3 regions of the Conexibacter stalactiti genome follow, and region 3 is predicted to be linked to each of the others. Evidence: riboswitches for the same ligand, from Rfam matches in the RefSeq annotation. Region 3 holds a riboswitch; each other region holds the start of a gene.
What was found. A riboswitch is a leader RNA that binds a small molecule or an ion and turns the genes downstream of it on or off. The one in region 3 is predicted to bind cyclic di-AMP.
Positions count from the first base shown of each region.

Region 1 (3,264 bases), on a different contig from region 3:
CCATAGCCCGCCGCTCGCCGGACCGAGTCGATCAATTGTGAAGCGCCCGCGTCACGGCGTCGTGTCGTCGCCCGCGTCGTCGTCGGGGTCCTGCAGGTTGAGCACGAGCTTCGCGGAGACGCGATCGCCGTCCTGCTTGGTGCCGGCGACGATCGATCTGTACGCCGAGACGTAGCTGCGGATCTCGGCGAAGTCCGGATCCTGATCGACGCCGAAGCCCTCCAGCAGCGACATCAGCGGCCCCGGCACGAGCAGGAAGCCGGCCTCGTAGCCGTCGCCGAGCGACTCGATCGCCGACTTGCCCGGCTCGGTCTCCGACAGCGGCGACTCCGGATCGAGCGCCTCGCGCGCGGATGCGACGCCGAGGCCGAGCGCGAGCTTGTCGCCGTCGGCGAGCAGCGCCAGCGGCTGCGGGACCTGCGGGAAGTGCAGCTGGAAGCCGTGGCCGCCGCCGGTCGTCGGCGTCGTCGAGAGCCCGGAGCGCTTGGCGAAGCGCTCGATCCCGTCGACCGCCCGCTCGGTCGCGGCGGGGTCGCTGGAGCCGAGCACGATGCCGGCCGCGGCGTCGGTCAGCGAGGTGCCGCCGACGAACGCGGCGACGCCGTCGAGCCAGCCCAGCAGGTCGGCGTCGAGGTCGAGGCCGAGCAGGTTGCGGACCTCGGTCGCGGCCATGTCGTAGACCTCCGACTGTCTCAGCTGCTGGGTGATCGTCTCGCCGTCCAGCGGCGCGGCCAGCGCGGCCCACGCCTCGCCCGGCAGATCGCCGAGCGCGACGGCGCTGTCGCCGGCCGTCGGCAGCTCGGCCGAGCCGGAGGCGAACTCGAAGACGACCTGATCGGCGCGCGCGGTCAGCGCCATCGTGATCGGCTCGCTGCCGAGCGCTCTGTCGAGCTGCTCCTCCTGGCCCTCGAGCGCGCCTCTCAGCTCGGGATCGGCGAGCGCCTGCTCTCTCAGCAGCTCGACGATCATGCGCGGCTCCGCGTAGCCCCACGCGAGGCGGTCCTCGGGCAGCCCGTCGGCAGCGTCGGTGAAGCGCTCCTCGTCGGCCAGCGATCTGCCTCTGGAAGCGGCGACCGCAGCTCTGAAGCCCTCCTCGGTGCCGCCGACGAGGTAGTCGTCGACGAAGCCGTAGGCCGAGCCGTCGTCAGCGTCGACGGTGTACTCGACGCCCTCGTAGGTCGCTCTTCTGTCGGCCGGGTCGACGTCTCTCGCAAGCGCTCTCTCGGCCGCCGCCTGATCTCTGACCTCGATGATCACCGCGCCGTCGGGCGACTCCGCCTCGGCCGGGTTCTCGATCAGCAGGAAGCCGCCGATCGAGTCGCCGAGGAACGGGTCGATCTCCTCGGAGAAGAAGTTTCTGTCGGTCTCCTCGAGTCCCTCGTCGAGCAGGCGCCGCAGCTCTCTGCCGGGATCGGTCACGCGCAGCATCCGTCTCGCGGCGGTGAGGACCCCCTCCTCGACGTCGCCCTCGGGGCGCACGAGCACCTCGCCGTACGCGATCGCGTTGGACGGCGCGAGCGTCGCGGGGCCGTCGGTGGGGGCGGCGGCCTTCTGCTCCTCCTCGCTGCCGCAGGCGGCCAGGGTGCAGGTCACGAGCAGCAGCGGCACCGCGGCGGCGAACGGCCGCGTCCGGCGCCTAAAGAGAAGATGAGAGAGGGACATGCGGCGGAATCCTAGGGGCCCGCGACGACATCAGACCGCAATACGCGGGAATTTCCATATTCGCGCAGGGTTGACGTAACGCCGGAGCGATCCCTAGGATGCCGCCCAACGCCGAATCCGGGGCCCGAAGCCCTGGACCGGGGGACCCAAGTCGTTTGGGGCTAATTCCGCGGTACATCCGTGGGAGGCGCCGGCTCTTTCCGCGCCAGCCCGACAGCTAACCCCGGAGGCCGACGAAAGAGGAAGCTGTTGCGCGCACGGACCCTGGTCGCGCTGGGTCTCATGACGGTCACGGCCACCTGGGCCCCCGCGGCGAACGCGGCGGTCTCGGGCGGAGCTGGCGTCACGAGCGAGGCGACGACGAGAGCCCCCAAGGGCAAGAAGGCGGCCAAGAAGAAGAAGGCCCCTGCCGCCGCCCCGCAGGTCCAAGAAGCGCAAGAGCAGGAGGCGGCTCCGCCTGTCGGCAGCGGCGGCGGCGCCAGCGCCGACTACGTCCCGCCGGCCGACACCCGTCCGACCGTCCCGGGCTCCCGCGCCGTCTTCAGAGACGGCATCGCGTACGCCCCCGCGGCGGCTCCGGTCGAGGTGCAGGAGGCCGTCTGGGCGGCCAACGATCTGCTCGGCAAGCCGTACGTCTACGGCGGCGGTCACAAGAGCTTCCGCGCCGCCGGCTACGACTGCTCCGGAACGGTCTCCTACGCGCTCAACGGCGCCGGCCTGCTCGACAGCCCGCTCGACTCCTCCAGCTTCATGTCGTGGGAGGAATCCGGCAGAGGCACGTGGATCACGGTTTACACGAACCCCGGTCACGCCTTCGTCGTGATCGCCGGCCTGCGGCTCGACACCAGCGGTCCCGGCGAGTCCGGCCCGCGCTGGCGGCCCGGCAAGTACTCCACGCGCGGCTTCAAGTCGCGCCACCCCGAGAACTTCTGAGCTCCGTACGGTTCGCCGCCCTTCGGCGGCGAGCCTCGCTCGGTAGGCTTGATCTTCTGATCCACGTCCCTGTCCTAGGAGGATCCTGAATGGCCGGCCTGTCCGGGCGCTTCTCCACCGTCGTCAAGTCGAAGATCTCGAAGCTGCTGGACAAGGCAGAGGATCCTTCAGAGACGCTGGAGTACAGCTACCAGAAGCAGATGGAGCTGCTGCAGAACGTGAAGAAGGGGCTCGCGGACGTCGTCACGTCCAAGAAGCGCCTTCAGCTGCAGTCGCAGAAGATGGAGCAGCAGGTCGTCAAGCTCGACACGCAGGCGCGTCAGGCGCTGGCGGCCGGCAACGAGCCGCTCGCGCGCACGGCGCTCGAGCGCAAGGCCGCGATCCAGGGCGAGCTGCAGGGTCTCGACACGCAGATCGCCGAGCTCGAGCAGCAGCAGCAGTCGATGATCGACAACCAGGCGAAGCTGCAGTCGAAGATCGAGGCGTTCCGCTCCAAGAAGGAAGTCGTCAAGGCGCAGTACTCCGCGGCCGAGGCGCAGGTGCGGATCTCCGAGGCGGCGACCGGTGTCGGCGAGGAGATGGCCGACGTCGGCCTCGCGATGCAGCGCGCGCTCGACAAGACCGAGAACATGCGCGCCCGCGCGGGTGCGATGGACGAGCTCGAGAAGG
Region 1 covers NZ_JAWSTH010000145.1:4,380-7,643, forward strand. The annotation lists gene R7226_RS29245 (DUF3352 domain-containing protein) at 52-1,662, opposite strand; cyclic di-AMP (ydaO/yuaA leader) riboswitch at 1,762-1,909, shown strand; gene R7226_RS29250 (NlpC/P60 family protein) at 1,912-2,595, shown strand; gene R7226_RS29255 (PspA/IM30 family protein) at 2,685-3,264, shown strand, end outside.
Region 1: it holds a riboswitch for cyclic di-AMP, as region 3 does, so the genes downstream of both, R7226_RS29250 (NlpC/P60 family protein) here and R7226_RS00350 (peptidoglycan-binding protein) in region 3, are expected to answer to the same signal.

Region 2 (3,264 bases), on a different contig from region 3:
CGGAGAAGCCGGGGCGGGTTCTCTCGACGACGAAGGCGCTGATGCCCTTCGAGTGGCCGGCCGTCGGGTCGGTGACGGCGAAGACGATGTAGAAGTCGGCGACGCCGAGGTTCGAGATCCAGTTCTTCGTGCCGGTGACGATCCACTCGTCGCCGTCGCGGACGGCCTTCGTGATCATGCCGCCCGGATCGGAGCCGGCCTCCGGCTCCGACAGCGCGAAGGCGGGAGTCCACTCGCCGGTCGCGCACTTCGGCAGGAAGCGCTCCTTCAGCTCGTCGCTGCCGAACAGCTTGATCGGGAGCGTGCCGAGCTCTTGCACCATCAGCATCAGCGCGGTCGAGGCGCAGGCCTTCGCGATCTCCTCGACGGCGATGTTGAGCATCAGGACACCCGTGCCGGTGCCGCCGTGCTCAGGCTCGAAGGGCAGACCGAACAGGTTCAGCTCGGCGAACAGCTCCCGCAGGTCCCACGGGTATTCGGCCTTCGCGTCGATCTCTGCGGCGCGCGGTGCCACGCGCTCCTGGGCGACCTTCCGGATCGTGTCGCGAAAGTCGCGTTGCTCGTCGGAGAGGGCGTAGGCATCGGCAAGTGCGGACATGCAGCCGATCGTACTGAGGGCCTCCCGTGGAGGCCCCCGATACGTGAACTGTCGCCTATCGCCTGAGCAGGCTGTCTCAGAGCCCGGCGGGGTGGCGAGCCGTGAAGCCACTCGAGGAGCGCGTCTCGGTCTGCCAGCGCGACGGGTCAGCGCCGCTGGTGTCGAAGCGGAGCCCGGCGACCACCATGTACATGTGGCTGCCGTGGGAGTAGGTCGTGATCCACTGACCTCTGCCCGACTCTTCCCAGTTGTTGAAGCTGCCGGAGGGCATCGACTCCTCCAGCAGACCGGCGAAGTGGAGCGCGTAGCTGACCGAGCCGGAGCAGTCGTAACCGCGATCCTGCCACTTGCCGTGACCGCCGCCGTAGACGTACGGCTTGGTCGCGATCTCGTTGCCGGCCGCGATCACGTCCTTGACGACCTGCGGAGCGTCGGACGGAGCGACGGCGAGGCCGTTGGAGAGCAGCTTCGCTCTGCCGACCGGCGCGGCGACCGTCGTCATATCGAAGTCGGCGCCGCCGGCGCTGGTGGTGTCCCCGATTCTGCGCAGCGAGGCGACCGTGGTCGCGTCGACGACGCCGGTGACGGGCAGCTCCTGCGCCTGCTGGAAGCGCTTGACGAGGCGCAGCGTGCCGGGGCCAAAGGAACCGTCGATCCCGGCCGTGAAACCGGCGCGGCCGAGGTAGTCCTGCAGCACGCGCACGTCCTGGCCGCTCATGCCCTTCTTCAGGACGCGGGCGCCGAGCGTGCGGCCGACGCGGCCCTTGGGCGCGGTGGTGGTGGTCGGCGCGGCGATGGTGGTCGTGTCCGTCGCGCCGGGCGCGGTGGTCGTTCTCGCGCCCTTCGGGTCGGCGATCGCGCGCAGCTTCGCGACGAAGTCGGCGTCGACGACGCCGTCGACCGCGAGGCCGTTTCTCTTCTCGAACTTCTTGACGTTGCCGAACGTGATCGGACCGAAGTCGCCGCCGACGGGCGTCGAGAAGCCGGCTCTGGTGAGGAAGTCTTGGAGGACGCGGACGTCCTGGCCGCTCATGCCCTGCGTGAGCGTACGTCTACCGAGCGCGGCGCCCGACGCTGTAGACGAGATGAGCAGCGCGGCTGCCGCTGCCGCGACAACGGTCGCAGACATGCGTTTGGCAGACAGCACAGCAGTGAACGACAAGGTGCAACCCCTTCTCTTTCGGGCGCCTGCGGGGTTAGCTGACGGGCTCGCGCAGAAAGAGCAGCGCTACGTCGTATCCCTTACGACGATTCGCCCCTGAGTCCTGTTGAAGGCGGACTCTTTGGTTCCCCCGCTCCCCGGCGGTTGCGACGCTGGGGATTCGGCTGGGTTCTTGAACGACGCGAGCAGGCTAGCAAGGGCTGCGGAGCGATGTCGACCGGTTATGGATCCGACCAGCTGAAACTGGACGCATCGCGCGCGTAGGCGCGCGTTATGAAGCGGTGACCTTTGAAACCGCCGTTTATGACGCCCTGGAAAAACGGTTTATGGAGCCAACCGGGCGCCCGGGCGCTATCGTGCCGGGCCGTGGCAGCCTCCCCCGAGCAGCAGCTGGCGCGGCTCGATCGCGCGACCGCCGCGCTCGACCCGCCGTTCGCCGCCGTCGACCTCGACGCGTACGGCGCCAATGCCCGCGACCTGCTGCGACGGGCCGGCGGGCGGCCGATCCGGCTCGCGAGCAAGTCGATCCGCTGCCGTGCGCTGCTGGAGCGGACGCTCGCCTCCGATCCCGGCTTCCAGGGCACGCTGGCGTTCACGCTGCCGGAGGCGCTGTGGCTCGCCGACCACGGCCTGCGCGACCTCGTCGTCGCCTACCCGACGGTCGACCGTGCCGCCCTGCGGGCGCTGGCGAGCCGGGCTGACGACGGCGGGATCGCGCTGATGGTCGACGATCTCGCCCAGCTGGAGCTGATCGAGCGCGCGGTCGGCGGGGCTGGCCCGATCCGCCTCTGCATCGACGCCGACGCCGGCTGGCGGCCGCTGCGCGGGCGGATCCGCATCGGCGCCAAGCGCTCACCGCTGCACACGCCGGCCCAGGCGGCGGCGCTGGCGCGGGCGATCGTCGCACGGCCGGCCTTCAGGCTGGTCGGGATCATGGCCTACGAGTCGCAGATCGCGGGCGTCGGCGACCGGCCGCCCGGAAATCCGCTGAGAGGGGTCGCGGTGCGGGCGATGCAGCGCGCCTCGGTGCGCGAGCTGGCGCAGCGGCGTGCCGCGATCGTCGCGGCCGTGGAGGCGGTGGCGCCGCTGGAGTTCGTCAACGGCGGCGGCACCGGCAGCATCGAGACGACCGCGGCGGAGCCCGCCGTGACGGAGATCGCGGCCGGATCGGGCCTGTACGGCCCGACGCTGTTCGACGCCTACACGCGCTTCTCGCCGCTGCCGGCGGCGCTGTTCGCGCTGCCGGTCGTGCGCCGGCCCGGTCGGCACGTCGCGACGGCGCTCGGCGGCGGCTACCTCGCCTCCGGTCCGGCCGACCGCGCACGGCTGCCGCGGCCGCTGCTGCCGGCGGGGTTGAAGCTCGACAGCCAGGAGGGCGCCGGCGAGGTGCAGACGCCGCTGCTGGGCGCCGCCGCCGGCAGCCTGCGCGTCGGCGACCGCGTCTGGTTCCGCCACGCGAAGGCCGGCGAGATGTGCGAGCGGTTCGCGGAGCTGCACCTGATCG
Region 2 covers NZ_JAWSTH010000057.1:6,834-10,097, forward strand. The annotation lists gene R7226_RS19215 (acyl-CoA dehydrogenase family protein) at 1-598, opposite strand, end outside; gene R7226_RS19220 (peptidoglycan-binding domain-containing protein) at 675-1,631, opposite strand; cyclic di-AMP (ydaO/yuaA leader) riboswitch at 1,769-1,936, opposite strand; gene R7226_RS19225 (amino acid deaminase/aldolase) at 2,127-3,264, shown strand, end outside.
Region 2: it holds a riboswitch for cyclic di-AMP, as region 3 does, so the genes downstream of both, R7226_RS19220 (peptidoglycan-binding domain-containing protein) here and R7226_RS00350 (peptidoglycan-binding protein) in region 3, are expected to answer to the same signal.

Region 3 (3,264 bases):
GCTGACCGTCGGCGCCGCGCCGGAGCTGCTGCGGCCGCCGACCAACGCGATGCGCCTCGCGCTCCACCCCGACGGCCTCGCGCCGCGGATCGTCAACCTCGCGCAGTGGCGCGCGCACCTGCTGGAGCGGCTGGAGCGGCAAGTCGCGGTCACCGGCGATCGTGAGCTGAGCGCGCTGCGCGACGAGGTCGCCGCCTACCCCGCGCCGGCGGCGGCAGAAGAGGCCGCTACGATCGCACCCGCTCCCGCCCACGACCTCGCCGGACAGATCGCGGTGCCGCTGCGGCTGCGCCACGGCGCCGGGGAGCTGGCCTTCATCTCGATCGTCGCGACCTTCGGGACGGCCGTCGACATCACCGTCGCGGAGCTGTCGATCGAGTCGTTCTTCCCCGCCGACGCGGCGACGGCCGATGCCGTCCGCCGCTACGCCGACGGCGCCGCCTGAGCGACGACGAGCAGGAACTCCAGCTCCCAGCGCGCGCCGTCGGGGTCGAGGTTGGTCTGCGTCGCGAAGTCGAGCAGCGCCGCGTCGAGCGCGGCGACCCGCTCGGGGTCGTCGCCGAGCGCGGCGTAGGTCGCGATCACCGGGCCGAAGTTCGCTCTGTAGTAGGTGACCAGGTCGATCGGCGCCTCGAAGTGCTCGATCGCGAGCGTGCGCGGCTCGGCTCTCAGCGTGGAGACGCGCGCGCCGAACAGCCCGCGCACGTGCGCCTCGTCGCCCCACAGCACCGGCGGCTGCGCACCCGGAGGAGGCGGCGCCGCGAACGCGCTGACCGTCGCGAAGAAGCGGCCGGCCCAGCCCTGCGGCGTCCAGTTGACCATCCCGATCGTGCCGCCTGGCCGGCAGACGCGCGTCAGCTCACCGGCGGTGCGCACGTGGTCGGGCGCGAACATCGCGCCGAACGACGACAGCACGACGTCGAAGGCGTCGTCGTCGAACGGCAGCGCCTGCGCGTCCGCTTCGACCCAGTGCAGTCTCAGCCCCTCCGCCTCGGCGTCGGCGCGCCCGGCGGCGAGCAGCTCCGGGGTGATGTCGCTGGCGATCACGCGGGCGCCGGCGCGCGCCGCCGGCAGCGCCACGTTGCCCGATCCGGCGGCGACGTCGAGCACGCGCTGACCGGCCTGCACACCGCACTCCGCGACGAGCAGATCGCCGGTTCCGGAGATCGTCTCACGAGCGATCCGGGGGAAGTCCCCGAGCGCCCACACCTGCCGCGCATCGGTCATGTCACTCATCTTCTCAGCGCGATGGCCGTGATGCCAGCAACATGACGCTTGCAACGTCGCTTGCAACGTGCAGGAATTCGCCTGGTAGGTTCCGACGCCGTTACATACGAGCCGAATTGCGGACCCACTGCGGTCTGCGAGCGGGGGACCCATTGGTCTGACATGACCGGGGGCGAATCGTCGCGTCAGCGACGTAGCGCGGCTGCGCAAGCGGCCCTGCGAGCCCGTCAGCTTACCTCGCAGGCTCACTGAGACAGGAGCACCCAGCTGTGAACCAGGAGCAGCGCGATCTCGCGCTCGATGATCTGTGGGCGGATTCGCTCGAGCGGTCGCTCGCGCGTCGCGGCGCGCGCACGCGCACGTCGGTGGAGCTGGCGCGTCTGCGCCCGCGTGACCTCTCCGACGCCGAGCACTTCCTCGATTCGCTCTCGGTCGCGCAGCGTCGTCGCGAGGCGGCCGCGTCGCAGACGAAGCTGCCGGCGCCCGCCGCCCGCGGGCTCTCGCTGACCGCGTTGCTCGCCGTCACCGCAGGCCCCGCCGTCGGCGCGACCGCCGCCTTCACCGGCACCGCCTCCGCCGCCACCGTCGTCGAGAAGGGCGACGAGGGCGGCGACGTGAAGAAGCTTCAGCGCGCGCTCGGTCTGCACGCCGACGGCATCTTCGGCCCCGGCACGAAGAAGGCGCTGCGCAAGTTCCAGGCGCGCCACCACCTGCACGTCGACGGCGTCGCCGGCCCGGCGACCTGGTCGGCGCTGAAGCGCTCGCAGGCGAACACCTCGCAGTCGCGCTCGACCGGCAAGACCGTCAAGGTCAACGGCAAGGCGCGCATCATCGGCCACAGCGTGCGCGCGGTCCAGCACGAGCTGGGGATCCCCGCCGACGGCATCTTCGGCCCGCAGTCGCTGAAGGCGCTCAAGCGCTTCCAGCGCGACCACGGTCTCGCCGCCGACGGCGTCGTCGGCCCCGCGACCTGGCGCGCGCTCGCCAACGACGGCGGCGGCGGTTCGACCCGCAGCCACAAGCAGACCGCGCGCTCCGCGGTCCAGGGCGAAGGGTCCGGCGTGCAGGCGCTGCAGCGCGCGCTCGGCATCAGCGCGGACGGCGACTTCGGCCCCGGCACCGAGAAGGCGCTCAAGCGCTGGCAGGCGAGCCGCGGCCTCGAGGCCGACGGGGTCGCCGGTCCGGCGACGCGCTCGGCGCTCGGCCTCGGCGACGGCCCCGTGCTCAAGCGCGGCGGCGACGACGGCGGCGGCGACCGCGGCGGCTCATGGGCCGACCAGAAGATCTCCGCGATGATCGCGGCCGGCAACCGCATACAGTCGACGCCCTACATCTACGGCGGCGGCCACGGCTCCTTCGAGGACAGCGGCTACGACTGCTCCGGCTCGGTCTCCTACGTGCTGCACGGCGCCGGCCTGCTCGACTCGCCGCTGGCATCGGGCGGCTTCACAAGCTGGGGCGAGCCCGGTCCCGGCAAGCGCGTGACGATCTACGCCAACGCCGGCCACGCCTACATGGTGATCGACGGCAGACGGTTCGACACCAGCGGCGCGAGCGCCGCCGGCACCCGCTGGCAGCCGAACGACCGCTCCAGCGCCGGCTACGTCGCCGTTCACCCCGCCGGGCTCTAGGACGCTCCCGGGGGCGGCGGGTCGGGCTCGCTCGGCTTGCCGCCTATCGCGTTGAGGAAGGCGCGGCTGAAGCGCGCCCCGCGCGTGTCGGGGCCGTAGCGGGCGCGGGCGCGAGCCAGCTTCGCCTCGTCGTATCTGCTGCGCGCCCACGGCGAGTTCGGCTTCGCCAGCCGTATCGCGGCCCATGCGCCGGCGATGAAGGGGATGAAGATCGCGACCATCCCGAGCAGGATCCGGCCCTTGAAGAAGGCGATCCCCGCGAACGCGAGCGTGAAGGCGAACCATGCCGCGGTGCCGAGGATCGAGCCGGCCTCGTCGAGGCCGTAAGGGTTGACGCCGAGCACGACGAGACCGGCGAAGACGGTCGCGAGCACGACCGCGTCGAGCGACGCCCGCCCCTCCTCGG
Region 3 covers NZ_JAWSTH010000001.1:81,885-85,148, forward strand. The annotation lists gene R7226_RS00340 (helix-turn-helix transcriptional regulator) at 1-445, shown strand, start outside; gene R7226_RS00345 (class I SAM-dependent methyltransferase) at 424-1,227, opposite strand; cyclic di-AMP (ydaO/yuaA leader) riboswitch at 1,327-1,489, shown strand; gene R7226_RS00350 (peptidoglycan-binding protein) at 1,497-2,858, shown strand; gene R7226_RS00355 (hypothetical protein) at 2,855-3,264, opposite strand, start outside.